2 regions of the Streptomyces sp. NPDC014623 genome follow, and region 1 is predicted to be linked to the other one. Evidence: predicted binding sites of a transcription regulator. Region 1 holds the regulator's gene; the other holds the start of a gene.
What was found. The regulator HrcA, encoded in region 1, represses chaperone genes, less so after heat shock. The targets are predictions, from matches to a motif close to TTNGCACTCNGNNNNNCNGAGTGCNAA.

Region 1 (15,759 bases):
GCGGCACCCTGCTCGGCATGGACTACCTCTCCGAGGACCGGGTGGAGATCCGCTACACCCTGCCGCTCGCGGAGATCGTCTTCGACTTCTTCGACCAGCTGAAGTCCAAGACGCGGGGTTACGCCTCGCTGGACTACGAGCCCACGGGTGAGCAGGCCGCCCAGCTCGTCAAGGTCGACATCCTGCTGCACGGCGACAAGGTCGACGCCTTCTCCGCGGTCACGCACAAGGACGCGGCGTACGCGTACGGTGTCCGGCTCGTCGCCAAGCTGCAGAAGCTCATTCCGCGGCAGAACTTCGAGGTGCCGATCCAGGCGGCCATCGGTTCCCGTGTCATCGCCCGTGAGACCGTCCGCGCCATCCGCAAGGACGTCCTCGCCAAGTGCTACGGCGGTGACATCTCCCGTAAGCGGAAGCTGCTGGAGAAGCAGAAGGAAGGAAAGAAGCGGATGAAGATGGTCGGCAACGTGGAGGTGCCGCAGGACGCGTTCATCTCCGTCCTGTCGACCGACGAGTCAGCCGGTGAGAGCAAGGGTAAGAAGTAGCGCCCGGCCCGCCTCCCGGGCATGTCCGGCGCCGCCTCCAGGCACGCCCGGTACGGCCTTCCGGGCCGCCCGGGCGGGCCGGCCGCACCTTCCCGGGCGAACCGGTCGGCACCTACCCGGGAGTAGCCCGACGGGCCCCCGTGCCGCGGACATCCGCGGCACGGGGGCCCGGTTCGTTATCAAGCGGCGGCCTGCCGCCTCTTACGCGACGGTCCCGCGCGTTCTACTCTGATCACCACCCGTTAGTTACTCGCCAGTTAAACAAGCAGGCCGAGCGGGAACGAGAAGCAGGACATACAAGCAGCAGCACCCATGAGCCGGTCGTAGCAATGCCGCAGGCCCGGAGGACGTCGTGAGCGACACACAGACCCTGATCGATAGCCGACCGCCCTCCGTGGCGACTCTCTTCACCGACCGCGTGGCGGCCACCCCGCACGGGGAGGCGTACCGCTATCCGGTGCCGGCCGCCTCCGGCCAGGGGCCGGACGAATGGAAGTCGCTCACCTGGGCGCAGGCAGCCGAGCGGGTCCATGCCATCGCGGCCGGCCTGATCGCCCTGGGGGTCCGGCCGGAGGAGCGTGTCGCGCTCGCCTCCTCCACCCGCGTCGAGTGGATCCTCGCCGACCTCGGCGTGATGTGCGCGGGCGCGGCGACCACGACCATCTACCCTTCCACCAACACCGAGGAGTCCGCCTTCATCCTGGCCGACTCCGACAGCCGTGTCCTGATCGCCGAGGACGCCGCCCAGTTGGCGAAGGCCCGGGAGAGCAGGGCCGAGCTGCCCGGACTGGCGCACGTCGTCGTCATCGATCCGGCCGGCGCCGAGCCCGCGGAGGGCGACCCCGCGGACTGGGTCCTCACTCTGGCAGGGCTCGAGGCCCGGGGCACCGAATACCTGGTGAAGAATCCGGACGCGGTCACCGACCGGGTCGCCGCCATCACCCCGGACCAGCTGGCGACGCTCATCTACACCTCGGGCACCACCGGCCGCCCCAAGGGCGTACGGCTGCCGCACGACAACTGGTCGTACATGGCCAAGGCGACCGTGGCGACCGGTCTGATCACCGCGGACGACGTCCAGTACCTCTGGCTGCCGCTCGCGCACGTCTTCGGCAAGGTGCTCACGTCCGGCCAGATCGAGGTCGGTCACGTCACGGCCGTCGACGGCCGCGTCGACAAGATCATCGAAAACCTCCCGGTGGTCCAGCCGACCTACATGGCGGCTGTTCCCCGCATCTTCGAGAAGGTCTACAACGGTGTCGCCGCCAAGGCACGGGCCGGCGGCGGCGCGAAGTACAAGATCTTCCAGTGGGCGGCCGGCGTCGCCCGCGAGTACGCCACCGTCTCGCAGGACAACTTCCGGCGCACCGGCAAGGCCTCCGTGCCCTTCGCGCTCGGCGCCAAGCACAAGGTCGCCGACACCCTCGTCTTCGCGAAGATCCGAGAGGCCTTCGGCGGCCGGCTCCGCGCCTGCGTCTCCGGTTCGGCCGCCCTCGCCCCCGACATCGGCCTCTTCTTCTCCGGAGCGGGCATCCACATCCTGGAGGGCTACGGGCTGACCGAGTCCAGTGCCGCCTCCTTCGTCAACCCGGGCGAGGCCTACCGCACCGGCACCGTCGGCAAGCCGCTCCCCGGCACCGAGGTGAGGATCGCGGACGACGGCGAGATCCTGCTGCGCGGACCCGGCCTGATGGAGGGCTACCACCGGCTGCCCGAGAAGACCGCCGAGGTGCTCGAGTCCGACGGCTGGTTCCACACCGGTGACATCGGCGAGCTCTCCGAGGACGGCTACCTGCGGATCACCGACCGCAAGAAGGACCTGATCAAGACGTCCGGCGGCAAGTACATCGCTCCGGCGGAGGTCGAGGGACAGTTCAAGGCGGTGTGCCCGTTCGTCTCCAACATCCTGGTGCACGGCGCGGACCGTAACTTCTGTACCGCTCTCATCGCGCTCGACGAGCCGACCATCCTCGGCTGGGCGCAGGAGAACGGGCTGGGCGGCAAGCCGTACGCCGACGTGGTGGCGTCGCCGCAGACGGTGCAGCTCATCGAGGGCTATGTGCAGCGCCTCAACGAGGGCCTGCAGCGCTGGCAGACCATCAAGAAGTTCCGGCTGCTGCCGCGCGACCTCGACATCGAGCACGGCGAGCTGACCCCCAGCCTCAAGCTGAAGCGGCCGGTCGTCGAGCGTGAGTACAAGCACCTCATCGACGACATGTACGCGGGCTCCCGCGAGGTGTAACAGCGAGGAGCGGGACGGGGCGGGGCCGGTGGGTGCGCGCGCACCCACCGGCCCCGCCCCGTCCCCTGCCGGCTCCGGCCACTTCCGTCACTCGGCGTCCACGGGCGCGTCCGGTCTGCCACTCTGTCGGGATACGTCAGCGGCGTTTCGCGAGACCGTCAGGAGCCGCACCGTGGGTCCCATTCCCCTGCAGCGGGACATCGCCCAGCGTCCCGGCACCGTCGTCGCAGGCCAGGGCGGCGACCCCCGTCCGGTCGCCCGCACGAGCCTGCCCGGAATCCCGCAGGCCTCGGCCGCGGCCCGCAGATTCGTCCGGGCCGCGCTCGCCGACTGGGCCGGGCTCGGCCTGCCCTCCACCGGTGAGTTCGGCGAACGGCTCACCGACGACGCGCTGACCGTGGCCAGCGAACTGGTCACCAACGCGGTCGTGCACGCCGGAACGACGGTCGAGCTGCTCCTGCGGCTGGAGGACTCCGCCGGGCCCGAGCCGGCCGCGCTGGTGCTGGAGATCACCGATCACCATCCGGCGCGGTCGGTGCGCGACAGCCGCGCCGAGCGGCCCGACCCCGCCGAGTACGGCCGCGGACTCCAGCTCGTGGCCACCCTCGCCGAATCCTGGGGGATCACCTACCGCACCGGGCTCAAGACCGTCTGGGCCCGTCTCCCCGGGGACGACCACTACGGACTGCCCGGCCCCCAGGCTGCCGACGACGCCTCCGGCGGGCGGGGGCCGGGCCCCGGCGGCATCCTCGTCCCCGTGTCCGGGCACACCGTGCGCGACGACGCGGGCTGGTCCGGGGGTGGCGGGCTGTCCTTCCTCGCCGAGGCGTCCGGCCTGCTCGCGGGCCAGCTCGACGAGGACCTGGTGGCTTCGACGGCGGGTCCGCTCCTGGTGCCCCGGCTCGCCGACTGGTGTGCGATATGGCTGGAGAGCGAGGGGGGCGGCCCGGCGGCCGTCCCCCGGCTCGCGGGTGTCTGGCACCGTGACGAGACCCGGACCGAGCTGCTGCGCCCCGCCCTGGAGAAGGAGCCGCTCCGCTTACCCGGAAGTGTCGGTACCGGCCCCGTCCCCATGCCGTGGCCCGTGAGCGCCACGACGCCGCGCGGGGACGGCGCCGGCGCCGCGCTCGCCCACCGGATCATCTCGGGCGGGCGCACGCTCGGCGCCGTCCTCGTCGGCCGCGAGGGTGCCGACCACATCCCCGAGGAGGTCGCCGCCCTCCTCGCGGACTTCGTGCGCCGGGTCGGCCTCGCTGTGGGGGCCGCCCGCGCCTACACCCGGCAGGCCACCATCAGCCGCATCCTGCAGCGCGGTCTGCTGCCCAGCAAGGTCGCCGAGATCCCCGGGGTCACCAGCGCACTGGTGTACGAGCCGGGGGGTGACGGCGTGGTCGGCGGCGACTTCTACGACCTCTTCCCGTGCCCCGGCGGCCGCTGGTGCTTCGTGCTCGGAGACGTCCAGGGCAGCGGCCCCGAAGCCGCCGTCGTCACCGGCCTCGCCCGGCCCTGGCTGCGCCTGCTGTCCCGGGAGGGCTACCGCGTCGGAGAGGTCCTCGACCGGCTCAACCGGCTCCTCCTGGACGACGCCATGGAAGCGGCCGATGCCGCGGCCCTGATGGTCGCGGCGGCGGGCGGTCAGCAGATCCCGGGCGACGCGCAGACGCAGGACGGCTCCCAGTCCCGCTTCCTCTCCCTGCTGTACGGCGACCTCGTGCCGCTCCCGGGCGGCGGGGTGCGCTGCACCGTGGCGAGCGCCGGCCATCCGCTCCCGCTGCTGCTGAGGCCCGACGGCTCCGTACGCCCGGCCGCCGAACCGCAGGTGCTGCTCGGAGTCGTCGAGGACGTGGCGTACGGCAGCCAGAGCTTCGACCTGGCCCCCGGCGACAGCCTTCTCTGTGTCACGGACGGAGTGACGGAGCGGCGCTCCGGGCGGCTGATGTTCGACGACGGCGACGGCCTCGCACGGGTGCTGGCCGGCTGTACGGGGCTTCCGGCCGCCGGGATAGCCGACCGGATCAAGCAGGCCGTCCACACCTTCGCCGAGCGGCCGTCCGACGACGACCTGGCCATGCTCGTGATCCAGGTCGACGGATACACGGACGACGGGAACGCGGATGTGCGGGGCAGCTCCGCCGGCGAGTGACAATGGACGGTATGCCTTCCGTACTGCCCGATGGTGAGCCCGTGCCCGACGACGGGGCACTGCCCCGCCACGCCCTGGAAGGCGCCGCCGGCCGGCCGCTCGGCTTCTACCTGCACGTGCCCTACTGCGCCACCCGCTGCGGCTACTGCGACTTCAACACCTACACCGCGACCGAGCTGCGCGGTTCCGGTGGCGCCCTGGCGTCCCGGGACAACTACGCCGCCCACCTGGCCGAGGAGGTCCGCCGGGCCCGCAAGGTGCTCGGCGACGACCCCCGCCCGGTCCGCACGGTCTTCGTCGGCGGCGGCACGCCGACCCTGCTCCCCGCCGCCGACCTCGTCCGGATGCTCGCAGTGATCCGTGAGGAGTTCGGGCTGGCCGAGGACGCCGAGATCACCACGGAGGCCAACCCGGAATCCGTCGATCCGGCGTATCTGGCGACGCTGCGGGAAGGCGGCTTCAACCGTGTCTCCTTCGGCATGCAGAGCGCCCGGCAGCATGTCCTGAAGGTCCTGGACCGCACCCACACACCCGGCAGGCCCGAGGCCTGTGTCGCCGAGGCCCGCGAGGCCGGCTTCGAGCACGTCAACCTCGACCTGATCTACGGAACCCCCGGCGAGTCCGACGACGACTGGCGGGCCTCCCTGGACGCGGCGATCGGCGCCGGCCCCGACCATGTGTCCGCGTACGCGCTGATCGTCGAGGAGGGGACCCAGCTCGCCCGGCGCATCCGCCGCGGCGAGGTTCCGATGACGGACGACGACGTCCACGCCGACCGCTACCTGATCGCCGACGAGGCGATGGCGGCGGCGGGCTTCTCCTGGTACGAGGTCTCGAACTGGTCCCGGACGCCCGAGGGCCGCTGCCTGCACAACGAGCTGTACTGGCGCGGGGCCGACTGGTGGGGTGCCGGGCCCGGCGCCCACAGCCACGTCGGCGGAGTGCGCTGGTGGAACGTCAAGCACCCCGGGGCCTATGCCCAGGCCCTGGCGGAAGGACGCTCGCCCGGGGCCGGCCGTGAGGTCCTCGGCGACGAGGACCGGCGGGTCGAGCGCATTCTGCTGGAGCTGCGGCTCGTCGAGGGCTGTCCGCTGTCGCTCCTGGCCCCCGCAGGCCGCGCGGCGGCAGGCCGCGCGGTGACGGACGGACTGCTGGAGCCCGGACCGTACGGGGAGGGCCGGGCGGTCCTCACACTGCGGGGCCGGCTGCTGGCCGACGCCGTGGTGCGGGACCTGGTGGACTGAGGGCCGCCGCGGACCGGACGGTCCGACGGCCGGAGCGGTCCGTACAGCCGCGCGAAGGCACAGGCCGCCACTCGGTGTCCGCGCGTCCGGCGGGGGACCGGTCTTCGGCCCCGGGCCGCCGCGGAGCCCCTACGGCACCGGGCAGTCCGCACGGGTGAGCGGTGTCCTGTCACCCGCGGCCCGGCCGCACACGATGCGGCTCCGCGCGTCCGGCCCCGGACGCGTGACCTCGACGACGTTCACGCCGTGCACCTTCTGGTCGGTGTAGGGAATCGTCCCCCGGAAGGTGATGGTCCCGGTCGGCATGTCGTGCAGGGCCACCGAGTACAGCGTCGCCCAGGTCTCCGCCGCGCTCCGGGGGGTGTCGCCGCGGGTCGCGGCGGTGTAGAGGACCGCCGTCGCCTGGTAGGAGATGACGGTCTGCCCGCTGGCGAACAGCTTGTCCTCGTACGGACGCTCCTTCGGCAGCGCGGGCAGCCGCTGCCCTTGGGGGAGCAGTGTTTCCAGCGTCTTGCGGGAGTCCTCGTAGAACGCCCGGCCGCCGCCCCGGCTCATGGGCGCGAGCGCGCCGTAGTAGAGCGTGACCTTGTCCGCGAGCTTCGTCGAGTCGTCGAAGCGCGCTTTGGTCAGGTCGTCGCCGGTGAAGACCGTGATGGCCTTGTCCGAGCAGCCGGCCGTCTGTCCGAGACCGGACATCAGCGTGTTGACGTCCTCGACCCGGCCGGCGAAATACAGGGCGTCGGGTACGCGTTCCGCTCCGCAGACAGCGTGCAGCGGTGCGTCGAGGTTGGCGGAGCCGCCGTCCTTGGACAAGGAGTACTGGGTGTCGGCGGTCACGGCGAAGCCGGATTCCTTCAGCATCCGCAGACCGACCCGCCGCTGCTCGGTGGTGTAGCGGTCCTTGTCCTCGTTGCCCACCTTCCTGGACAGGACGACCCCCTGCGGATCGTCCAGCCGGTCCGCCAGCTGGCCGGCGATCAGCCCGACGGCGTCCGCCTGTTCCTCGTCGGTCGTGGCCAGGCCGAAGTAGTTCGGGTACTCGCGGGCCAGGTCACTGCTGGAATTCGTGGTGTCCACCACAGGCAGTCCGGCGCGCTGGAGGAGCCCCGTCGCCGCCGCGCTGTCCGTGGTGTTGCGGCCCAGGCCCACCACGCCGACGACGGAGGAGTCCCGCCGGGCCACCTCGATGATCTTCTTCACCGCCGTCGTCTGCCGCAGCATGTCCTGGCCTCCGTTGGCGGTCAGGACCCGGAGCTTGACCGAACGGTTCGCCGTGTCGTTGACGAACCGCTGGTGGAGGTAGACGCCGGTCAGCTCCTCCAGCCCCTTGCGGGTGTCCTCCCTGTTCGTGGCCGTGCCGGTCAGCGGACCCGCGTAGACGACGGTGACGTGCGGTTCGTCCGCTCCGATACGGGCGTTCTGCTCCCGTACGGCCTGCTCGATCCGCTCGAAGGTGACGCTCTCGCCCACTCCGTTCAGCCGCAGGGAGTTGCCCGCGGCGAAACGCACCTCGGAGGCCGTCGCCACCCCGATGCACTCCTTGGCACCGCCGGGACCGGCCAGCCTGAGCGCGTCGGTGCTGCGGCCGACGAGCGGCCCGTGGCAGTACGTCTCCTTCCAGTGCTCACTCCACAGGAAGGTCCCCAGCAGCGCGCCGACCAGCACCAGGGCGACGGCCCTCCCCGACATCACCCACCAGGCCCAGGTCCGGCGGACCCGGTGGGTGACGAGCTGGACATGGGCGTGCTCGTGGGTCAGCTGCTCAGTGGGGAGGGGCAGCCGCAGCACCCAGGCGAGCCGGACGGCCGCCGCCGGGGCCTGGCCGACGCTCAGGTCCTCGACCCAGGTCTCGTACCGTGCGCGGGCGCCTGAACTGGCGCCGCTGTTCGCGGGCGGTTCCGGGGGCAGCGGCGGGGTGTGCCGCATGATCCGGTCGGCCGGCAGCGAGGCGAGGAGCAGCAGCGGGTCCACCTCGCTGCGCCGCGAGCGCACGTTGTTGATGGCGTTGATCAGCAGGATGCCGCCGTTGTCCTGGGTGGCCGTCGGCAGGAACACCACCGGCGGGACGGTGCGCTTGCTGCGCCGCCAGTCCAGGGCGTGCGCCCGGTAGCTGTCCAGCAGGTCCTCCAGCAGCGCCTGGACCCGCAGCTCCAGGTGGAACTGGCGCGCGTGCTCGTCGCCCGCCCCCGCGTCGGCCACCCGCTCCGCGACGGCGGCGGCCCGCGCCCGGATCACCCGCCACGAACCGCTGGGGGAGAAGCGCGACCAGCCGTCGGACGGATACGCGGTGCTCGACGCGGCGAGTGACGAGGTGGTCGCGAGCCACCTGCTGGCCGGGCGCAGCCACAGCAGCGGCGGCGCCACCCTCGTCATCAGCCGTACGACGGTCAGGCCCACCAGGGCCGCGGCCGCGACCAGGACGGTCAGCGCCCAGCCGATCTCGCCCAGCAGCACGCTGAGCACGGCGATGAAGACGGCGCCCAGAAAGGTCTCCGGGCGGACCGAGGCGCGCAGCGAGTCCCCCCAGCTGTTGCGCCCCGACCGGTTCGCCCGCCAGCGCAGGCTGCCCAGCTGTTCCAGGATGCGTTCGTCGCGGTCACGGTCGAAGCTCCGCTCCGGCTGCGCGACGACCGTCGCGGTGGCCTGCTCGATGGCGGCGAGCAACCGTGAGCGGGGAAAGGCGAAGGGTTTGTACTGCGAGGTGCCCCGGGCTTCCCAGGGCCGCTCGGTGAGGGTGCGGACCATGGAGAGCGCCGCTTCGTAAGGGGTGTCGCCGGTGCCGTCGAGCAGCTTCACCGGGACCCGGCGCAGCTGGTTCGCCCGGTGGACCTGATGGACGATCCGCTCGACCCGGACGTCGATCTCCGGGCCGGCGGAAGCGTCCTGTGCCTGCGCCACCACCAGAGGCATCACCGGCCGGTTGACCCGGTACCGGTCGATCAGCTGCTGCATGAGGTGGAAGACGGCGGAGGCCGCCTCGTTCTCCGCACTGTCCCGCCACACTTCGCGCGTCATCCGCCCCGTGCCTCCCCCTGTGCCCGGACGTGCCCTCACACCCTCAATAACGGATGGTGCGTGTGCGGCGCAGGTGTTCACGGGGATCGGTACCGGATCCTTCCCGACCGGCCCCGGGCATCAGGCAGGGAGAGTGACGAAGTCGATCAACTCCTCCACGCGGCCCAGCAGTTGTGGTTCAAGGTCCTTGTACGAGCCGACCTTGGAAAGAATGTGCTGCCAGGCCGCGCCGGTGTTCTCCGGCCAGCCCAGCGCACGGCACACGCCCGTCTTCCAGTCCTGCCCGCGCGGCACCACCGGCCACCCGGGAATGCCCACGGATGACGGTTTCACGGCCTCCCAGACATCGATGTACGGGTGCCCCACCACCAGCACGTGGGCGTCGGTCACCTGAGCGGCGATACGGGACTCCTTGGAACCGGGCACCAGATGGTCGACCAGGACACCGAGCCGGGCGTCCGGCCCGGGGGCGAACTCCCGCACGATCGACGGGAGATCGTCGACGCCCTCCAGGTATTCCACCACCACGCCCTCGATGCGCAGGTCGTCACCCCAGACCCGCTCGACGAGCTCGGCGTCGTGCCGCCCCTCGACGTAGATCCGGCCCGCCCGCGCCACCCGCGCCCGCGCCCCGGGAACCGCCACCGAGCCGGAGGCCGTGCGTGAGGGGCGGGCGGGGCCGCCGGCCGACGGGCGCACGAGGGTGACCGTCCTGCCCTCCAGCAGGAAACCGCGCGGCTCCATAGGGAAGACCCGGTGCTTGCCGAAGCGGTCCTCCAGCGTGACCGTCGGCCCCTGGGCCGTCTTCTCGCACCGGACCACCGCCCCGCAGAATCCGGTGACGGCCTCCTCGACGACCAGGTCGGGCTCGGCGGGGACCTCGGGGACGGGGGCGGACTTCTTCCACGGCGGGGTCAGGTCCGGCTGGTAGCTGCGCATGGCACGACGATAAACGGGGCCCTTTCACGACACGCCGAAGCGCCTGGCCAGTTGATCGCGCTGCGCCCGCACGAACGCCGCGCCCACCACCGCCCCGTGCCCCGGCACGTACACCGCGTCCTCGCCGCCCAGCTCCAGCAGCCGGTCCAGTGCGGCCGGCCAGTGCGAGGGCACCGCGTCCCGGCCCGCCTGCGGTTCGCCGGACTCCTCGACCAGATCGCCGCAGAGCACCACGGCGGGGGAGCCGGGCACCAGCACCGCGAGGTCGTGGCCGCTGTGGCCGGGGCCCACATCGGCCAGCAGCACCTGGAGTCCGCCGCCGAGGTCGAGCGTCCACTCGCCGCTCACCTGATGCCGCGGAGCCACCAGGGCGTCCGTGGCCGCTGTGGCGTCCGCCTCGCTCATCCCGTGCCGCAGCGCGTCCGCACGCAGCTCCCCGGCGCCCCGCCCCAGCAGCTCAGCCGTGCCGACCGCCCCGTAGACCTCCGCCCCGGAGAACGCGGCGGTGCCCAGCACATGGTCGAAGTGCGGATGGCTCAGTGCGATATGCGTCACCTTCCGGCCCAGCAGGGCCTCCGCCTGGGTCCGCAGCCCGACACCCTCCCGGAGCGTCGAACCGGTGTCGTAGAGCAGCACGGAGTCCGCTCCCGCCACCAGCGCGGCGGTCGCGTCCCAGACGGGAAGGCGCCGCCGTCCCGCACCGTTGCCCAACCGCTCCCAGCCGAACTCTTCCCAAGAGACGTCCATGCGGCGACGCTATCGGCAACGACCTGCGCAGTCCTGTGAGGGCGTGGCCGGTCGCCCTTGCCCCCGCCCCACCCCGCCCCCGTACACTGGCCGGGGGGAACGCTGGCACTCGAACGCGCAGAGTGCCAGGCAGACGCCGGAGAACCACAGCTGGAGGTGTGCGCGGTGCTCAGTGAACGCAGACTCGAAGTGCTGCGCGCCATCGTCCAGGACTACGTCGGCACCGAGGAGCCCGTCGGCTCCAAGGCGCTCACGGAGCGGCACAGCCTCGGGGTCTCCCCGGCGACTGTCCGCAACGACATGGCGGTGCTGGAGGACGAGGGCTTCATCGCGCAGCCGCACACGAGTGCGGGGCGCATCCCGACGGACAAGGGCTACCGTCTCTTCGTCGACAAGCTCGCGGGCGTCAAGCCCCTGTCGTCGCCGGAGCGGCGGGCCATTCAGAATTTCCTCGACGGCGCGGTCGACCTCGACGACGTCGTGGGCCGTACGGTCCGGCTGCTCGCGCAGCTGACCAGGCAGGTCGCCGTCGTGCAGTACCCCTCGCTGACCCGGTCGACGGTCCGGCACGTGGAGCTGCTGTCCCTGGCTCCGGCCCGGTTGATGCTCGTTCTGATCACGGACACGGGCCGGGTCGAGCAGCGTATGATCGACTGTCCTGCGCCTTTCGGTGACACGTCACTGGCCGATCTGCGGGCCCGGCTCAACAGCCGGGTCGTCGGACGACGCTTCGCGGACGTCCCGCGGCTGGTGCAGGACCTGCCGGAGTCCTTCGAGACCGAGGACCGGGGAACCGTGTCGACGGTGCTCTCCGTCCTCCTCGAGACTCTGGTCGAAGAGACGGAGGAGCGGCTGATCATCGGCGGCACCTCCAATCTCACCCGCTTCGGGCACGACTTCCCTGTGATGATCCGGCCGGTGCTGGAAGCATTGGAGGAGCAGGTCGTGCTGCTGAAGCTGCTCGGTGAGGCAACGGACTCAGGCATGACCGTACGGATCGGGCACGAGAACGCCCACGAGGGCCTCAACTCCACGTCCGTCGTCGCGGTCGGCTACGGTTCGGGCGACGAGGCAGTCGCCAAACTCGGCGTGGTCGGACCGACCCGCATGGACTACCCCGGAACGATGGGAGCGGTACGCGCAGTGGCACGTTACGTCGGACAGATCCTGGCGGAGTCGTAAGTGGCCACGGACTACTACGCCGTACTCGGCGTGCGCCGCGACGCATCTCAGGACGAGATCAAGAAGGCATTCCGCCGGCTCGCACGCGAGCTGCACCCGGATGTCAACCCGGATCCGAAGACCCAGGAGCGGTTCAAGGAGATCAACGCCGCTTACGAGGTGCTGTCGGACCCGCAGAAGAAGCAGGTCTACGACCTCGGCGGCGACCCGCTGTCCCAGTCGGGCGGTGGCGGTGGCGCGGGAGGGTTCGGAGCCGGCGGCTTCGGCAACTTCAGCGACATCATGGACGCGTTCTTCGGCAACGCCGCGCAGCGCGGGCCCCGTTCGCGGACCCGGCGCGGCCAGGACGCGATGATCCGGCTGGAGATCGACCTCAACGAGGCGGCCTTCGGCACCACCAAGGACATCCAGGTCGACACGGCGGTCGTCTGTACGACCTGCAGTGGCGAGGGCGCCGCTCCCGGCACCTCCGCGCAGACCTGTGACATGTGCCGCGGCCGCGGTGAGGTCTCCCAGGTCACCCGGTCCTTCCTCGGCCAGGTCATGACTTCCCGGCCCTGCCCGCAGTGCCAGGGTTTCGGCACGGTCGTCCCGACGCCGTGTCCCGAGTGCGCCGGTGACGGCCGCATCCGCTCGCGGCGCACCCTGACCGTGAAGATCCCCGCCGGTGTCGACAACGGCACCCGGATCCAGCTCGCGGGCGAGGGCGAGGTCGGCCCCGGCGGCGGTCCCGCCGGCGACCTGTACGTGGAGATCCACGAGCTCTCCCACGCCGTGTTCCAGCGTCGGGGGGACGATCTGCACTGCACGGTCACCATCCCGATGACGGCCGCGGCGCTCGGCACCCAGGTGCCGCTGGAGACGCTCGACGGTCTGGAGGAGATCGACATCAGGCCGGGCACCCAGTCCGGCCAGTCGGTCCCGCTGCACGGGCGCGGCATCACGCACCTGCGCGGCGGCGGGCGCGGTGACCTCATCGTGCACGTCGAGGTCATGACCCCGACGAAGATGGACCCCGAGCAGGAGCGCCTCCTGCGGGAGCTGGCGAAGCTGCGTGGCGAGGAGCGGCCCACGGGGCAGTTCCAGCCGGGACAGCAGGGCCTCTTCTCCCGCCTGAAGGACGCCTTCAACGGCCGCTGAGATCCTCCGTCCCACCGCCCGCCGGTACCGGCGGGCGGTGCGGTGCGGTGTGCGCGGCGGCCGCCCGCCGGGTGAAAGGGCTGATTCGGCACGATCCGCCGGACGTGGCACGATGCGGTCATGTCCTTGGCGCTGACCGACCTCTGCCGGCACCTGATCGTGCAGGCCCCCATGGCGGGCGGTGTGTCGCGCCCGGAGCTGGTCGCCGCCGTCGCCGAGGCCGGGGGGACCGGTTTCCTCGCCGCCGGCTACAAGACGGCGGACGGGATGTACAACGAGGTCAAGCAGCTCCGGAGGCTGACCGGCCGTCCCTTCGGCGTCAACCTCTTCATGCCGCAGCCCCTGGTCGCCGACGCCGGCGCCGTCGAGGTCTACCGCCAGCAGCTCGCCGGTGAGGTCTCCTGGTACGAGACCCCTCTCGGCGACCCGGACTCCTGCGGTGACGACGGTTACGAGGCCAAGGTCGCGATCCTCCTGGAGGATCCCGTCCCCATGGTCTCCTTCACCTTCGGGTGCCCCGCCCGCGAAGTCCTCGAAGCGTTCACCGCCGCCGGGACGTTCACCGTCGTCACGGTCACCTCGGCCCAGGAGGCGCGCAACGCGCAGTGGGCGGGCGCCGACGCCGTGTGCGTCCAGGGGACCGAGGCCGGCGGTCACCAGTCCACGCACCGCGACGACCCGCAGGCCGGTCTCACCGGCACCGGACTGCTCTGCCTGATCACCGAGGTCCGCGAGTCCGTGCGGCTGCCGCTCATCGCGGCGGGCGGGCTGATGCGCGGCTCCCAGATCGCCGCGGTCCTGGCGGCCGGTGCCGACGCGGCGCAGCTCGGTACGGCGTTCCTGCCCTGCCCCGAGTCGGGAGCGCACCCGCTGCACAAGCAGGCCCTGACGAATCCGCTGTTCGTGACGACGGCCCTGACCCGGGCCTTCTCCGGCCGTCCCGCGCGCGGGCTCGTCAACCGGTTCGTCCGGGAGCACGGCCCGTACGCCCCCGCCGCCTACCCGCAGGTGCACCAGCTGACCAGCGGGCTGCGTAAGGCCGCCGCCCGGAGCGAGGACGCCCAGGGCATGGCTCTGTGGGCGGGACAGGGGCACCGGCTGGCACGCGAGCTGCCCGCCGGGGAACTGGTGGGCCTGCTCGCCGCCGAGACGGAAGCCGCGCGTGCGGCCGTGAGTGTGAGGAGTGCCCAGTGACGGCACCGGTCTTCGTCGTCGAACGGCTTGCAGAGGGGCCGGAATTCGTCCTGGACGGCCCCGAGGGGCGGCACGCCGTGTCGGTGAAGCGGCTGAACCCGGGGGAGGACGTGGTCCTGACCGACGGGCGGGGCCGCTGGGCGGAAGGCGTCGTACGGGCGGCCGAAGGCAAGGACAGGCTCGTCGTCGGCGGCCTGGGACAGGTGCACGAGGAGCCCGTTCCCACCCCGTCGATCACCGTCGTCCAGGCACTGCCCAAGGGTGACCGCGGTGAGCTCGCCGTGGAGACGATGACCGAGACGGGCGTCGACGCGATCGTGCCCTGGCAGGCCGCGCGCTGCATCACGCAGTGGAAGGGAGACCGCGGACTGAAATCCCTCGCCAAGTGGCGCGGTACCGCGCGCGAGGCGGGCAAGCAGTCGCGCCGGGTGCGCTTCCCCGAGGTGGCCGAGGCCATGACGACCAAGCAGGTCGCCGCCCTGCTGGCCGGGGCGGACTTCGCGGGTGTCCTGCACGAGGACCGTGACAGCGGCAGCGAGCCGCTCGCCACCGCCGAACTCCCCGCCCACGGCACGATCGTGCTGGTCGTGGGCCCGGAAGGCGGGGTCTCACCCCAGGAGCTGACCGCCTTCGCCGAGGCGGGAGCGCCCCCGTACCGGCTCGGCCCCAGCGTGCTGCGCACCTCGACCGCGGGGACGGCCGCGGCGGCCCTGCTGATGGGGCGCACCGGGCGCTGGAGCTGATCCCGCCCCGCCGGGCCGGATAGCATGCCGGTGTACTGATCACGAGGACCGAACGACCGAGGAGGCCGGGCCATGGCGGGAGAGCCGCAGACCGACTGCCTGTTCTGCAAGATCGTTACAGGGGAGATCCCGGCGACCGTCGTCCGTGAGAGCGATACGACCGTCGCCTTCCGCGACATAAACCCCCAGGCCCCGACGCACGTCCTGGTCATCCCCAAGGCGCACTACCCGGACGCCGCCGCGCTCGCCGCCGCCGAACCCCAGGTCGCCGCCGACGTGCTGCGCGAGGCCGGGCTCGTCGCCGCCGACGAGAAGATCGCCGGGAGTGGCTACCGCATCGTCCTCAACACCGGCGCGGGCGCCGGGCAGACCGTCTTCCACGCCCACGCCCACGTCCTGGGGGGCCGCGGGATGCAGTGGCCCCCCGGATAGACGCTCCCCACCCGTGTCCGTACGAGAACTCGTGATCCTCGGCACCGCCAGCCAGGTGCCGACCCGTCACCGCAACCACAACGGCTACCTGCTGCGCTGGGACGGTGAGGGCATCCTCTTCGACCCCGGCGAGGGGACCCAGCGCCAGATGCTGCGGGCGGGCGTCGCCGCGCACGACATCGACCGGATCTGT
Region 2 (15,759 bases), on a different contig from region 1:
CCGCGGGTGAGCCTGGCGTGGCTGCCGATGTCGTTCACGCGCTGTGCGGCGGGACTCTTCGGCTGCGCGGCCGTCCCGGCGACCGCCAGGGCGGACCGGAGACGTACGGCCTGGCGGCCTGGCCGGCGGGGCCCGGGTTCCTCGCCCGGCTGACGGGGCTGACCGTTCTCGTGAAGGCGTTCGCCCGTCGCCGCCGGGTGCTGCGGACGCCCGCCGGGGCCCCGGCGGAAACGCTGGTCGCGGCGGGCCGCTGGTCAGCTCCGTTCCACGGGCTGCCCGATCAGCATCGTCGGCGCCCCGGCCACCCGGGTCAGGAAGACCGTGGCGGCGTGCGGCCCCTGGAGTTTCATCCTCCGGCGGAGTTCCTCCGGCTCGACGGCCGAGCCGCGCTTCTTCACCGTCAGGACGCCCACTCCGCGCTCCCTCAGCAGGGCCTTCAGCTTCTTCATGTGGAAGGGCATCTGATCGGTGATCTCGTACGCGGTCGTGGCGTCGGATACGTACGGGGCGTCGCTCGTGACGTACGCGATGGTCTCGTCGATCAGTCTGCCCCCGCAGTCCTCCACGACGCGGGCCACCAGGTGGGCGCGGATGACCGCGCCGTCCGGCTCGTGCAGATACCGGCCGACGGGGCCCACCGGCGGGGCGGGGAGCGGACCGTCGGAGGTGAGGGTCGCGCGGGAGGGGAGCAGCGTGGCCCGGAAGGTGCCCGGGGAGAAGCCCTCGCCGAACCAGAGCACGGCTTCCTTGACGTCGCCGCCGTCCGAGATCCATTCGGCCTCGGCCCGCGGTTCGATTGCCTCGTGCGGGACCCCGGGGGCGATCTTCAGCGCGGCGCGCGGGGCCTTCAGCGCGGCCCCGGCAGCCCAGGAGAGCGGCGGCGAATAGGCCTCGGGGTCGAAGATCCTGCCGCGTCCGCCGCGCCGCGCGGGATCGACGAAGACCGCGTCGTACGGGGAGGTGTCGGTCTCCGTGACGTCGGCGCACCGCACCTCGACGAGGTCCTGGAGTCCGAGCGCCTCGGCATTGGCGCGGGCGACCAGGGCGGTGAGCGGATCTCGGTCCACCGCCAGGACCGAGATACCCGCCCTGGCCAGGGCGATCGCGTCGCCGCCGATGCCGCAGCACAGGTCGGCCACGCTCCGTACGCCGAGCTCCGCGAACCGTCCGGCGCGGTAGCCGGCGACCGAGGTGCGCGTCGCCTGTTCCACGCCGTCGGGAGTGAAGAACATGCGGTACGCGTCGGCGGCCCCGAACTTGGCCACCGCCCGCTGTCGCAGCCGTGCCTGACCGAGCGCCGCCGACACGAGGGGGGCGGGATGGGTGCGGCGCAGCCGGGTCGCGGTCGCCAGCTCCCGGGCCGGGTCGTGGTCCCGCAGCTCGTCCAGGAGCGCCGCGCCCTCGGGGGTGCGCAGGGCGGCGAAGGAGGCGAGCGGGCCGGTCTGACCGGTCCGCTCGGCGGGGGTGAGGGCTTCCACGGGTCCGTCGTTCACCGGTCCATTGTGAGCCAGCCGGGGGACCCGGCGGGACCGCCGGAGGTGTCGCGGGAGGCGGCCGGTGACGCGGTGGCAGGATGCGGCGCCATGCAGCTAGTACGACAAAAAGAAAAATCTGCCACGAAATACCGTGGAACGGTCCGTGTGGTCCTGGTGGCCCTGCTGGCCGGAGCCGCCGCGTCCGGGTGCGCCGGCGGTCCGGACGACGACGCCAGGCGGCCGCCCCCGGCCGCCGGACTGCCGGGGGCGGCCGCCCCTCCGGCAGCCGCCCTCCCCCCGGCGGGCCCCGCCGCCGCCGCGGCCAAGGCCGAACAGCTGAAGCGGGAGCAGGCGGCACGCGTCGCCGCCGCGAAGAAGTGGGGACTGGCGAAGGTCCCGCTCACCGCTCCGCCGCCACCCGCCGTGAGGCCCCGCATCACCACCCGCGAGGGGTTCGAGGTGGAGGGCGGGGAGTCGCTGCCGCCGGTCTTCACCACGGTGCCCACCCAGGAGCGGATCGTCTTCCTGACGATGGACGACGGGGCGGAGAAGGACCCCGAACTGCTGCGGATGATGACCGAGCTGAAGATCCCGTACAGCGCCTTCGTCAGTGACTACGTGGTGAGTGACGACTACGGCTACTTCAAGGACATGCAGGCCAGGGGCGTCACCATCAACAACCACACGCTCAACCACCGCTACCTCCCGGGGCTCTCGAAGGACGAGCAGCGGCGGGAGATCTGCGGTGAACAGGACAAGATCGAGAAGCACTTCGGGAAGCGTCCCACCCTCTTCCGGCCGCCGTACGGCAACTACAACGGCGACACCCTGCGCGTCGCCCGGGACTGCGGCATCACGGCCGTGCCCCTGTGGGCGGCCGAGGCGTTCCCCGACCACATGGAGTGGCGTGAGCAGGACCAGGACCTTCACCCCGGTGACATCATCCTCACCCACTTCCGGGGGCGCGAGGACTGGGAGGGATCCATGACCGACATGGTCCGCCGGGTCATGAAGACGGTCACGGACAAGGGGTACGCCGTGGCCAGGCTGGAGGACTACGTCTGAACGGCCCGGAACGCCGCGGCGGTCTCCCGCGTTGTCCGGGCGTACGCCGGTCCGCGACGCCACGCGAGGGTGGTGAATTGGCACTCCGCTTGACCGAGTGCTAATCGCAGTCATAGTCTCAGTGCTGGCACTCCCCGATGGAGAGTGCCAGCACAGCTGCGCGACAGGGCAGGTCCGGCACCCGCGACGACGGATCGGTCTGGTCGCCACTCCACAGACTGTTAAACCCCGTGAGATCTCCGAAGGGGGAGACCGGATCGTGTCGACCACCAGCTCCAAGGTTGCGATCAAGCCGCTCGAGGACCGCATTGTGGTCCAGCCGCTCGACGCCGAGCAGACCACGGCTTCCGGCCTGGTCATTCCGGACACCGCCAAGGAGAAGCCCCAGGAGGGCGTCGTCCTGGCCGTGGGCCCGGGCCGCTTCGAGAACGGCGAGCGCCTTCCGCTCGACGTCAAGACCGGCGATGTCGTCCTGTACAGCAAGTACGGCGGCACCGAGGTGAAGTACAGCGGCGAGGAGTACCTCGTCCTCTCGGCGCGCGACGTTCTCGCGATCGTCGAGAAGTAATTCACCCACGTTTGCTTGTGTTCTGCGCCCCTGGCCCCCTGCGAAATGACTAGCCGGGCGGCAGGGGCGCAGTTCGTTTGAGAGGACAGCTCAGCCCATGGCGAAGATTCTGAAGTTCGACGAGGACGCCCGTCGCGCCCTTGAGCGCGGCGTCAACAAGCTTGCCGACACGGTCAAGGTGACGATCGGCCCGAAGGGCCGCAACGTCGTCATCGACAAGAAGTTCGGCGCTCCCACCATCACCAACGACGGTGTCACCATCGCGCGCGAGGTCGAGCTCGACGACCCGTACGAGAACCTCGGTGCCCAGCTGGTGAAGGAGGTGGCGACCAAGACCAACGACGTAGCGGGTGACGGCACCACCACCGCCACCGTGCTCGCCCAGGCCCTCGTCCGCGAAGGCCTGCGCAACGTCGCCGCGGGCGCGTCCCCGGCCGCCCTGAAGAAGGGCATCGACGCCGCCGTCAAGGCCGTGTCCGAGGAGCTCCTCGCGACCGCCCGCCCGATCGACGACAAGGCCGACATCGCCGCCGTGGCCGCGCTCTCCGCGCAGGACCCGCAGGTCGGCGAGCTCATCGCGGACGCGATGGACAAGGTCGGCAAGGACGGTGTCATCACCGTCGAGGAGTCCAACACCTTCGGTCTGGACCTCGAGTTCACCGAGGGCATGGCCTTCGACAAGGGCTACCTCTCCCCGTACATGGTGACCGACCAGGAGCGTATGGAGGCCGTCCTCGACGACCCGTACATCCTGATCCACCAGGGCAAGATCGGCTCCATCCAGGAGCTGCTCCCGCTCCTGGAGAAGGTCATCCAGGCCGGCGCCTCCAAGCCGCTCCTGATCATCGCCGAGGACGTCGAGGGCGAGGCGCTCTCCACCCTCGTCGTCAACAAGATCCGTGGCACCTTCAACGCCGTCGCGGTGAAGGCCCCGGGCTTCGGTGACCGCCGCAAGGCCATGCTCGGCGACATCGCCACCCTCACCGGTGCGACCGTCATCGCCGAGGAGGTCGGCCTCAAGCTCGACCAGGCCGGTCTGGACGTGCTGGGCACGGCCCGCCGCGTCACCGTCTCCAAGGACGACACGACCATCGTCGACGGCGGCGGCGACTCCGCCGACGTCAAGGGCCGGGTCAACCAGATCAAGGCCGAGATCGAGAACACGGACTCCGACTGGGACCGCGAGAAGCTCCAGGAGCGCCTCGCGAAGCTGGCCGGCGGCGTGTGCGTGATCCGTGTCGGTGCTGCCACCGAGGTGGAGCTCAAGGAGAAGAAGCACCGTCTGGAGGACGCCATCTCCGCGACCCGCGCCGCGGTCGAGGAGGGCATCGTCTCCGGTGGCGGCTCGGCCATCGTCCACGCCGTCAAGGTCCTCGAGGGCAACCTCGGCAAGACCGGCGACGAGGCCACGGGTGTCGCGGTCGTGCGCCGCGCCGCCGTCGAGCCGCTCCGCTGGATCGCGGAGAACGCGGGCCTCGAGGGCTACGTCATCACCTCGAAGGTCTCCGAGCTCGACAAGGGCCAGGGCTTCAACGCCGCGACCGGCGAGTACGGCGACCTGGTGAAGGCCGGCGTCATCGACCCGGTCAAGGTCACCCGCTCCGCCCTGGAGAACGCCGCGTCCATCGCGTCGCTGCTGCTCACGACCGAGACCCTGGTCGTCGAGAAGCCGGCTGAGGAAGAGGCCGACGCCGGTCACGGCGGCCACGGCCACTCCCACTAGTACGCTCCGTACGCCGCCGAGGCCCGGTACCCCCGTCGCGGGGGCACCGGGCCTCGGTGCTGTCCGGGGGTCCGGACGCCGGCCGGCTACCGGGGGCCGTACGTCCGGCCCGCGCGGGAGGCCACTCCGCCGAGCAGGCCGCGGGGTGCCAGCTTCACCAGGCCCATCAGCGCCTTGTACCGCGGGTCCGGGATCGACACCGACCTGCCCCGGGCCAGGTCCGCCAGGGCCGCGGTCACCAGCTTGTCCGCGTCGAGCCACATCCAGTCCGGAATGTTTCCCGTGCCCATCCCGGCCCGCTGGTGGAACTCGGTCCGTACGAAGCCCGGACACAGCGCCATCAGCCGAACCCCCGTCCCCGCCAGGTCCTTCGCCGCGCCCTGGGTGAACTGCACGACCCACGCCTTCGACGCCCCGTACGTCCCGCGGGGCAGGAAGGCCGCGACGGAGGCCACGTTGACCACCCCGCCGCGCCCGCGCTCCCGCATCGGTCCCGCGGCGGCCGAGGTCAGCCGCAGCACGGCCTCGCAGTGGACCTTCAGCATCGTCAGCTCATCCGCCATCGGCACGTCCAGATAACGCCCCTTGTTGCCGAAGCCGGCGTTGTTGACCAGGAGGTCGACAGGGCTCACACGATCCGTCAGCCGTGCTGCGACCGCGTCGATCCCGGCGTCCGTGGACAGGTCGGCCGTCAGCACCTCGGCCTCGATGCCGTGCCCGTCGTGCAGCTCCGTGGCCTGGGCCCGCAGCCGCTCCGTGTCGCGGGCCACGAGCACCAGGTTGTGCCCGTCACCCGCGAGCCGCCGTGCGAAAGCGGCCCCGATCCCCGCCGTCGCGCCCGTAATCAGTGCAGTCGTCATAGGCGGCACGTTAGTGCCCACGTCAACGGACGGCCGACCCGCCTTCCACCTGCGGGCGAGGAGAACCCTGGAGGTGCCCTCCGGACACCCCTCGGGCGTGCCCGGAGGGCAGCCGCTCCGCCACGTACGCCCGCGCCGCGCGCAGCGTCTCCGTGTGCAGGGCGTCACCGGCATCGAGCAGACGCGGCAACAGCTCCCGTTCCGTGGTCGTCGCCCGGAACTCCAGGGCAGCGGTGATCCCGTGGCCGGGCACATGCACCACCTCGACCGGGTCGCCCGAACGGATCGTCCCCGGCTCGAGGACGCGCAGGTACGCGCCCGTGACGCCTTCCCGCGTGAACCGCCTCACCCAGCCCCGCTCACCCAGGTGTCCCGCGAACGTACGGCACGGGATGCGGCCCGACGTCACCTCCAGCACCAGTTCGCCACCGATGCGCCAGCGCTCCCCGATCCGCGCGTGGCTCACGCTGACGCCGAGGGTCGTGAGGTTCTCGCCGAACGCCCCGTTGGGCAGGGGACGGCCGAGCTGCTCCTCCCAGGCGTCCAGATCCTCGCGGGCATAGGCGTACACCGCCTGGTCCGTCCCGCCGTGGTGCCGGAGATCGCACACCGTGTCACCCGCCAGGCCACTGCCGCCGCTCCCCTTGGGACCGGGGTCGGCGACCCGCACGGGACTGTCGGACGGAAGCTTGCGGATGCCGGTGAGCCCGTCTGCCCCGTCCGTGTGGGGGGAGTGGGCGGGACGGCCGAGATTCACGGTGAGCACCTTCATGACCGGACAGGCTAGCCGGGAAGAAACCAAAGGTGCTCGTGATTATTCGTCCCCCGGTGCAAGATTCGCTTATGGTCGAAGGGTGATCGAAGCCCGTCATCTCCGTGTCCTGCGCGCCGTGGCCACCACCGGTTCGTTCTCCGCCGCCGCGCGGGAGCTGGGCTGTACACAGCCGGCCGTCAGCCAGCAGATGAAAGCGCTGGAGACCACCACGGGCACTCCGCTGCTGATCCGCACGGGGCGTGAGATGCGGCTCACCCAGGCGGGTGAGGCGCTGGTGCGCCACGCCTCCGGCATCCTCGCGGGGCTGACCGCGGCGGAGGAGGAGGTCGCCGCGATCGCGGGGCTGCGGGCCGGCCGGGTCCGGCTCGTGTCGTTCCCGAGCGGGAGCTCCAGCCTGGTACCCGGCGCCCTCGCCGCACTGCGCGCCGCGCACCCCGGCACCCGGGTCTCGCTCGTCGAGGCGGAACCGCCGCGCTCGGTGGAGATGCTGCGCGACGGGGACTGCGACATCGCGCTGGCGTTCCGTTACGGGGTGACCGGCGGCGAATGGGACGACCTGGTCGTGCGCCCGCTGCTCAGGGACCGGCTCATCGGGCTGGTCCCCGAAGGGCACCGGCTGGCGGGGGCGGACGCGGTGGGCATCGGGGAACTGGCCGACGAGCCGTGGATCGCCGGCTGCCCGCGCTGCCGGCGCCAGCTGGTGGAGGTGTGCGAGGACTCGGGCTTCACCCCGCGGATCGACTTCGCCACGGATGACTACCCGGCGGTGATCGGTCTCGTCGGGGCGGGCCTCGGCGTCGCCGTCCTGCCCGAGCTGGCCCTCGAGTCCGTACGGCCCAAGGGGGCGCGCACCGTGACGGTGGAGCCGGCCGTCGAGCGGGAGATCGTCGCTCTCACCCTGCCCGACCTCGCCCGGGTGCCGGCGGTGGCGGCGACCCTGGACCAGCTGTCCCTGGCGGCCGCACGCTGACCGGCCCGGACGCACGCGGACGGCCCGGCCCGCACCCGGGGCGGTAGGTCCGACGGGGTGCGCCAGGCGCGAGGAAACGTTTCTGTATTCGGCGGACGGTGCGGACCGTCAGGTCTGGCCGGGCTCCGGGGCCGGTCCCGGGCGGGCGGAGATCAGACGACTGCGGGCGCGGCCCATGAGCTCTTCGCGTTCGTCCTCGGTCAAGCCGCCCCATACCCCGTAGGGCTCGCGTACCGCGAGCGCGTGCGCCGCGCACTCGGCACGTACCGGGCAGCGCATGCAGACCTCCTTGGCCGAGGCCTCGCGGGCACTCCGCGCTGCTCCGCGTTCCCCTTCGGGGTGGAAGAAAAGCGAGCTGTCGACCCCGCGGCAGGCGGCCAGCAGCTGCCAGTCCCACAGGTCCGCGTTGGGTCCGGGAAGGCGGGAGAAATCTGCCATTGCGTGTCCCCTCGAAACCTTGCTGGTTCGGAAACGGCATCCTCGACCGTTGTCGTTCGTCCGGTGCTCGTCGGTGACCGGAATCCCGACCGTACATCTACGGTGTTAGTAGATGTAAATATGACCGATTGCGAATCTAGCCTCATACGCCACCAAAAGTGAAGAAAAACCTCTAAATGGGGCAGGCTGTTGAGTGAGGGGGTAATTGAAGGGTGAATGACCCCGTGTCGCTCCCCTCCGCGCACGGCCCTTCACTTAGAGTGCCGAACCGGATGCTTTGGCCCGTAACTCTTTCGAGTGACCGTCGTTGATGAGGGCGAGGCGGTTGACGGAGAACGAGCTCGGGCAGATGTCCGAGGGGGTCAACCGCACAGGTGACGACTTGTATCAGCCTGGAGGCTCAAGGTGACGCGCATCAGCTGCGGAGGACGGTCATGACATCCGTCCTCGTCTGCGACGACTCCCCGCTTGCCCGAGAAGCGCTCCGCCGCGCGGTTGCGACCGTGCCCGGCGTCGAGCGTGTGACGACCGCGGCCAACGGTGAGGAAGTGCTCCGCCGGTGGGGGGCCGACCGTTCGGATCTGATTCTGATGGACGTACGCATGCCCGGCCTGGGAGGTGTGGAGACGGTCCGGCGGCTGCTCTCGGCGGATCCCGGGGCCCGGATCATCATGCTGACCGTCGCCGAGGACCTGGACGGGGTCGCGCTCGCGGTCGCCGCCGGCGCCCGCGGCTATCTGCACAAGGACGCCTCGCGTGCCGAACTGCGCGCGACCGTGACCCAGGCGCTCGCCGATCCGACATGGCGACTCGCCCCGCGCCGGCTGCGGTCCGCGGAGATGGGCGCGGCGCCGACGCTCACCGCGCGGGAGATCCAGGTGCTCGAAGGCATGAGCCACGGCCGTTCCAACGCGGAGATCGGCCGCGAGCTGTTCCTCTCCGAGGACACGGTGAAGACGCATGCGCGGCGCCTGTTCAAGAAGCTCGGAGCCTCCGACCGTGCGCACGCCGTCGCGCTCGGATTCCGCTGGGGTCTGGTCCGCTGATGCCGCGGCGCGGCCGGTAGCCGTGTGATCCCGTCCGCACGCCGGCGGACGGGGCGACGGCGGTGGCGGACCTGCGGCCGGGCCCTCCCCACCAGTGCCGTGTGACGCTTCCCGGCCGATGCCGCATCCTTGGGGACGTGGAGTTCCTCGGGGAACATTCGGTCGAGCGGAAGGGGAGGGCGCAGGACATGACACCCGGCGCACCCGCTCAGAACGCTGGAGCACTCGCTCGCGACGCCGGTGGCGCACCGGCCGGCGCGCGGGCCGACGTACATTCCGACCGCGCCGACGTACCCGTCGGCGGAACCGGCGCAGCCGCTGATAACGCTTCGGTGCACAACTCGGGACGTGATGCGTCGGATCCGGCGGCGCCGGGGCACCATGGTCCGATGCGCGAGGACGGGACGACGGTGATCGGTGCTCTGGTGCACCGCGCCGTGGACGGGGACGCGCAGGCCACCCATGACCTGCTGGCCCATGTCCACCCGCTCGCTCTGCGCTACTGCAGGTCCCGGCTGAACCGGCTGCCCGGTGATGCCCGCCACTTCGTGGAGGACCTCGCGCAGGAGGTCTGTGTCGCGGTACTGATGGCGCTGCCGCGGTACAAGGACACCGGCAGGCCCTTCGAAGCCTTCGTCTTCGCCATCGCGGGTCACAAGGTCGCCGACCTCCAGCGGGCCGCGATGCGGCACCCCGGATCGACGGCGGTGCCCTCCGACGAGATGCCGGAGCGGCCCGATGATTCACTCGGCCCGGAGGAGCGGGCGCTGCTCAGCAGCGACGCGGCCTGGGCCAAGAAGCTCCTGGCCAATCTGCCGGAGAACCAGCGCGAGCTGCTGGTCCTGCGGGTGGCGGTCGGGCTGACCGCCGAGGAGACCGGACAGATGCTCGGAATGTCCCCGGGTGCCGTCAGGGTCGCCCAGCACCGCGCGCTGAGCAGACTGAGGGCCCTCGCGGGCCAGTAGGCGCCGGTTCCCAGGGCCTCCACGGTGTGGAGGAAGCCACGGAACCACCAGGTGATCTTGATCGTGGAATGAGACACCCCGCGAGCCCGTTAGCATGGACATCCGCACCGATCAAGACCATTTGGGGAAGGTGTCATGACTGCAAACGTCGACGGAGTGCCTGAGAAGTTCGCGACGCTCGGGCTGACATACGACGACGTGCTGCTGCTGCCGGGCGCGTCCGAGGTCCTGCCCAACGCGGTCGACACCTCGTCCCTCATCTCGCGCAACGTGCGGGTGAACATCCCCCTGCTGTCGGCCGCCATGGACAAGGTGACCGAAGCCCGGATGGCCATCGCCATGGCCCGTCAGGGCGGTGTCGGCGTACTGCACCGCAACCTCTCGATCGAGGACCAGGTGAACCAGGTCGACCTGGTCAAGCGGTCCGAGTCGGGGATGGTCACGGACCCGATCACCGTGCATCCCGACGCCACGCTCGGCGAGGCGGACGCGCTCTGCGCGAAGTTCCGCATCAGCGGGGTGCCGGTCACCGACCCCGCCGGGAAACTCCTCGGCATCGTGACCAACCGTGACATGGCCTTCGAGTCGGACCGGTCACGCCAGGTGCGCGAGGTCATGACGCCGATGCCGCTCGTCACCGGACGGGTCGGCATCTCCGGCGTGGAGGCCATGGAGCTGCTCCGTCGCCACAAGATCGAGAAGCTGCCGCTGGTCGACGACGCGGGCATCCTCAAGGGCCTCATCACGGTCAAGGACTTCAAGAAGGCCGAGCAGTACCCGAACGCCGCCAAGGACGCCGAAGGCCGTCTGCTGGTCGGCGCGGCGGTCGGCGCCAGCCCCGAGGCGCTGGACCGTGCGCAGGCGCTCGCCTCCGCGGGGGTCGACTTCCTGATCGTCGACACCTCGCACGGACACAACAGCAACGCCCTCGACTGGATGGCGAAGATCAAGTCGAGCGTCGCCATAGACGTCATCGGCGGCAACGTCGCCACCCGCGACGGTGCCCAGGCGCTGATCGACGCCGGTGTCGACGGTGTGAAGGTCGGCGTCGGCCCCGGCTCGATCTGCACCACCCGTGTGGTCGCCGGCATCGGCGTCCCCCAGGTCACCGCGATCTACGAGGCCGCGCTCGCGGCCCGTGCCGCCGGCGTCCCCGTCATCGGGGACGGTGGCCTCCAGTACTCCGGCGACATCGGCAAGGCACTCGCGGCCGGGGCGGACAGCGTGATGCTGGGCAGCCTCCTCGCGGGCTGCGAGGAGTCCCCGGGCGAGCTGATGTTCATCAACGGCAAGCAGTTCAAGTCGTACCGCGGCATGGGCTCGCTGGGCGCCATGCAGTCCCGGGGGCAGGGGCGCTCGTACTCCAAGGACCGCTACTTCCAGGCCGAGGTGTCCTCGGACGACAAGCTGGTACCCGAGGGCATCGAGGGGCAGGTGCCCTACCGCGGCCCGCTGGCCAACGTCCTCCACCAGCTGGTCGGCGGCCTCCGCCAGACCATGGGCTACGTCGGCGCCGTCTCCGTCGACGAGATGGAGAGCAAGGGCCGCTTCGTCCGGATCACCTCGGCGGGTCTCAAGGAGAGCCACCCGCACGACATCCAGATGACGGTCGAAGCGCCGAACTACAGCAGGAAGTAACACATCATCGCAGGTGAGGGGCGGACCGGGGTTCCCGGGACCGCCCCTCGTGTGTGTGTCGGGGATACTGGTCAGCGCAGACGTAGAGGAAAGGCCACATCATCGTGACTGAGATCGAGATCGGGCGCGGCAAGCGCGGTCGGCGGGCATACGCGTTCGACGACATCGCTGTCGTGCCGAGCCGGCGCACCCGTGACCCGAAGGAGGTCTCGATCGCCTGGCAGATCGACGCCTACCGTTTCGAGCTGCCGTTCCTGGCCGCCCCCATGGACTCGGTGGTCTCCCCGCAGACCGCCATCCGCATCGGTGAGCTGGGCGGACTGGGCGTCCTCAACCTCGAGGGGCTGTGGACCCGGCACGCCGACCCGCAGGCACTGCTCGACGAGATCGCCGAGATGCCCGTCGAGACCGCCACCCCGCGGCTCCAGGAGATCTACTCCGCCCCCATCCAGGAGGAGCTGATCGGGCAGCGCATCAAGGAGGTGCGCGACTCCGGTGTCGTCACCGCCGCCGCGCTGTCTCCGCAGCGCACCGCGCAGTTCTCCAAGGCCGTCGTCGACGCGGGTGTGGACATCTTCGTCATCCGCGGCACGACGGTCTCGGCCGAGCACGTCTCCGGCGCGGCCGAGCCGCTGAACCTGAAGCAGTTCATCTACGAGCTGGACGTCCCGGTCATCGTCGGCGGCTGCGCCACGTACACCGCCGCCCTGCACCTGATGCGCACCGGCGCGGCCGGTGTCCTCGTCGGCTTCGGCGGTGGCGCCGCGCACACCACACGCAACGTCTTCGGCATCCAGGTCCCGATGGCGACCGCGGTCGCCGATGTGGCCGGGGCCCGCCGCGACTACATGGACGAGTCCGGCGGCCGGTACGTGCACGTCATCGCGGACGGCGGCGTCGGCTGGTCCGGTGACCTGCCCAAGGCCATCGCCTGCGGCGCGGACGCCGTGATGATGGGCTCCCCGTTGGCCCGTGCCACGGATGCGCCCGGCCGCGGCCGGCACTGGGGCATGGAGGCCGTCCACGAGGACGTGCCGCGCGGCAAGCTGGTCGACCTGGGCTCCGTCGGTACGACCGAGGAGGTCCTGACCGGTCCTTCGCACAGCCCTGACGGCTCGATGAACATCTTCGGCGCGCTGCGCCGGGCGATGGCCACCACGGGCTACAGCGACCTCAAGGAGTTCCAGCGCGTCGAGGTGACGGTGGCGGACTCGCAGCACAGCCGCTGATCTCCCGCGCAGCACGCACGAGGGCCCGGACCGTCAGAACCCAAGGGGACCGGTCCGGGCCCTCGTGCGTGTGCGGGGTGTCAGCCGGCGCGCCTGGCGCCGCCGAAGGCCGCGACCGGACCCAGGAGGAGGAAGAGGTACGTCATGAAGTCGGCCTCCTCCTTCCAGATGTCGAAGACGTCACCGAAGTGGTCGAAGAAGACCTCGGAGAAGCCGACACCCAGGCCGTCCGCGAGGATCATCGACATGCCGACGAGCTGGCCGAGGAAGACGGCGGCCAGGGAGAAGACGGCGCCGGCGCCGAGGACGGCGGGGTTGGAGCCGCCGGCCTTGCTCCCGGCGAAGCCGGTCAGGAAGCCGACACCGATGGCCGCGTAGCCGACCTCACGCTCGATGGACCCGGCGAGGACGCCGTAGAGGACGGCGGCCACGATCGCGGCGCCCAGTGCGGCCAGCACACCGAGTCCGACCTGGTTGCGGGCCGCCGGCGGAGCGGGCGGGAACGGACCGCCGAACTGACCGCCGCCGAACTGGCCCTGCTGCCCCGCGAACGGATTGCCGGTCGGCGCGCCGGGCTGCCGGCCCGCGTACGGGTTGCCCTGCTGCTGGTCCGCGTACGGGTTGCCGTCGGCCGGCCCGCCGCCGTAGGGCTGCTGCGGCGGGTTCGGCGGCTGCACGGGCTGGCTCATGAAGGTGTTCCCCCTGGGACGGTGCGCACGGATGTGCGAGAAGTGACGCCGCAGGCTAGCAGCCCGCGCCGGCACGGCCCACCGGAATCCGTGCGCTCCCGCCGGAGCGCACTACAGCCGGTGGGCGGCCCCCGCCGGGGTGGCTCCCCGTGTGTCCAGGAGGAGTTGGGCCTTCACCGCGAGGCCCTGGAGGTCGTATGTGCGGTGGTGCTGGAGCAGCACCGTCAGGTCGGCCCCGGCGGCGGCCTCGTAGAGGGAATCGGCGCGCGGGACGGGCAGGCCCCGCACCCGCCAGTCCAGGACGTGCGGGTCGTGGTAGCCGATCTGGGCGCCCATGTCCGTCAACCGGGTCGCGATCTCGCGGGCGGGTGAGGCCTCCTGGTCGGCGAGGTCCGGTTTGTACGTGACCCCGAGCAGCAGGACCCGGGCTCCCCGGACGGACTTCCCGTGCTCGTTCAGCAGGGTCGCGCAGCGCTGGATCACATAGCCCGGCATCCGGTCGTTGATCTCCTTGGCCAGCGAGACCATGCGCAACGGGTGGCCGGGCGTACGGCTGTCGTACGGGAAGCAGCCCGGGTCCACGGGGGCTCCGTGGCCACCCACGCCGGGGCCGGGACGGAACGGCTCGAAGCCGAACGGCTTGGTCTCGGCACACCTGATGACGTCCCAGAGGTCGACACCGAGATCGTGGCAGAGCACCGCCATCTCGTTGACCAGTGCGATGTTGACGTGCCGGAAGTTGGTTTCGAGGACCTTCGTCATCTCCGCCTCGCGTGGCCCGCGGGCCCGGACGACCTTGTCGGTGAGCCGCCCGTAGAAGGCGGCGGCCGATTCGGTGCAGGCGGGGGTCAGACCGCCGATGACCTTCGGGGTGTTGCCGTACACGTGGGTGCGGTTGCCGGGGTCGAGGCGGCCGGGGGAGTGGGCGAGGTGGAAGTCCCGTCCGGCGCGCAGTCCGGAGCCCTCCTCCAGCAGGGGACGCACGACGTTCTCGGTGGTGCCGGGCGGGACGGCCGACTCCACCAGCACGGTGGTGTACGGCCGCAGCCGGGCGGCGAGGGCCCGGGTCGCGTCGGTCACGGCACCGAGGTCGAGGGTGCGGTCAGGCCCGAGGGGGGTGGGTGCGCAGATCGCCGCGGTGCGGACCCGGCCCAGTTCCGCCGGGTCGGCGGTGGGCCGGAAGCCGCCTGCGACCATCCGTCTGATGTCGGAGGCGCTGAGGGATCCCTCGACCGGCGTACGGCCCGCTGAGAGTTCGGCGAAGGGGCGTGGGTCGGGGTCGTAGCCGACGGTGTGGATTCCCATGCCTACGGCTGCCTGGGCGAGGGGCAGGCCGAGGTGACCGAGTCCGATGACGGCGAGGTCTGCGGGCATGTGGGCCGTCCTTCCCTAAGGCCAAGAGACAGAAAGCGCAACCGCTGGGGACAGCGCTATGTCAGACTAGGCGTAAATATGACCTATATGTCGCATTCTGTGATTCTTGTGAGGCGGGTGTTGTCCACAGGCGGTGGCTGAAGTCGTGGACCGCGGACAGAATCGAGGGGTGGGCACGGGCGCCCGGCCCCCCGGCCGGTCCCGCTCCCGTGCCGTACCACCCCGATGCACCGGGATACCGGGAGGCAGCAGTGAGGACAGCGACACTGGGACCCGCGGAGCGCGCCGAAGCGCTGACCGCGATGGCCGAGCGCGAACTGGACGTGCTGGTCGTGGGAGCGGGCGTGGTCGGCGCCGGGACCGTGCTGGACGCGGCCACCAGAGGACTGTCGACCGGGCTGGTCGAGGCGCGCGACTGGGCGTCCGGCACGTCCAGCAGGTCGAGCAAACTGATCCACGGCGGACTCCGCTATCTGGAGATGCTGGACTTCGCGCTCGTACGGGAGGCGCTGAAGGAGCGCGGACTGCTGCTGGGACGGCTGGCGCCCCACCTCGTCAAGCCCGTTCCCTTCCTCTACCCGTTGCAGCACAAGGGCTGGGAGCGGCTGTACGCGGGCTCCGGCGTCGCGCTCTACGACGCGATGTCGGTGTCCTCCGGCCATGGCCGTGGGCTGCCCGTGCACCGGCACCTCTCCCGCCGCCGCGCCCTGCGGGTCGCTCCCGCCCTCAAGAAGGACGCCCTGGTCGGAGCCCTGCAGTACTACGACGCCCAGATGGACGACGCGCGTTACGTGGCGACCCTGGTGCGCACCGCCGCGGGCTACGGCGCGCACGTCGCCAACAGGGCGCGGGTCACCGGATTCCTTCGGGAGGGCGAGCGGGTCGTCGGCGCGCGGGTGCAGGACGCCGAAGGCGGCGAGGAATACGAGATCAGGGCCAAACAG

Region 2: the regulator HrcA is predicted to act here: its motif matches at 2,618-2,644, upstream of groES (co-chaperone GroES).

What each region holds. Positions count from the first base shown of each region.
Region 1 covers NZ_JBIBZU010000021.1:91,961-107,719, forward strand. The annotation lists gene lepA (translation elongation factor 4) at 1-545, shown strand, start outside; gene ACF1FZ_RS28490 (AMP-dependent synthetase/ligase) at 898-2,787, shown strand; gene ACF1FZ_RS28495 (SpoIIE family protein phosphatase) at 2,960-4,930, shown strand; gene hemW (radical SAM family heme chaperone HemW) at 4,942-6,174, shown strand; gene ACF1FZ_RS28505 (ABC transporter substrate-binding protein) at 6,304-9,189, opposite strand; gene ACF1FZ_RS28510 (DUF3097 domain-containing protein) at 9,310-10,128, opposite strand; gene ACF1FZ_RS28515 (MBL fold metallo-hydrolase) at 10,153-10,875, opposite strand; gene hrcA (heat-inducible transcriptional repressor HrcA) at 11,041-12,057, shown strand; gene dnaJ (molecular chaperone DnaJ) at 12,058-13,197, shown strand; gene ACF1FZ_RS28530 (nitronate monooxygenase) at 13,318-14,391, shown strand; gene ACF1FZ_RS28535 (16S rRNA (uracil(1498)-N(3))-methyltransferase) at 14,388-15,134, shown strand; gene ACF1FZ_RS28540 (histidine triad nucleotide-binding protein) at 15,207-15,566, shown strand; gene ACF1FZ_RS28545 (ribonuclease Z) at 15,580-15,759, shown strand, end outside.
Region 2 covers NZ_JBIBZU010000001.1:350,170-365,928, reverse strand. The annotation lists gene ACF1FZ_RS01685 (hypothetical protein) at 1-153, shown strand, start outside; gene ACF1FZ_RS01680 (methyltransferase domain-containing protein) at 255-1,478, opposite strand; gene ACF1FZ_RS01675 (polysaccharide deacetylase family protein) at 1,584-2,540, shown strand; gene groES (co-chaperone GroES) at 2,800-3,108, shown strand; gene groL (chaperonin GroEL) at 3,206-4,831, shown strand; gene ACF1FZ_RS01660 (SDR family NAD(P)-dependent oxidoreductase) at 4,918-5,691, opposite strand; gene ACF1FZ_RS01655 (MOSC domain-containing protein) at 5,714-6,463, opposite strand; gene ACF1FZ_RS01650 (LysR family transcriptional regulator) at 6,546-7,436, shown strand; gene ACF1FZ_RS01645 (WhiB family transcriptional regulator) at 7,545-7,874, opposite strand; gene ACF1FZ_RS01640 (response regulator transcription factor) at 8,309-8,920, shown strand; gene ACF1FZ_RS01635 (sigma-70 family RNA polymerase sigma factor) at 9,310-9,885, shown strand; gene guaB (IMP dehydrogenase) at 10,021-11,523, shown strand; gene ACF1FZ_RS01625 (GuaB3 family IMP dehydrogenase-related protein) at 11,628-12,752, shown strand; gene ACF1FZ_RS01620 (hypothetical protein) at 12,833-13,441, opposite strand; gene ACF1FZ_RS01615 (nucleotide sugar dehydrogenase) at 13,553-14,815, opposite strand; gene ACF1FZ_RS01610 (glycerol-3-phosphate dehydrogenase/oxidase) at 15,067-15,759, shown strand, end outside.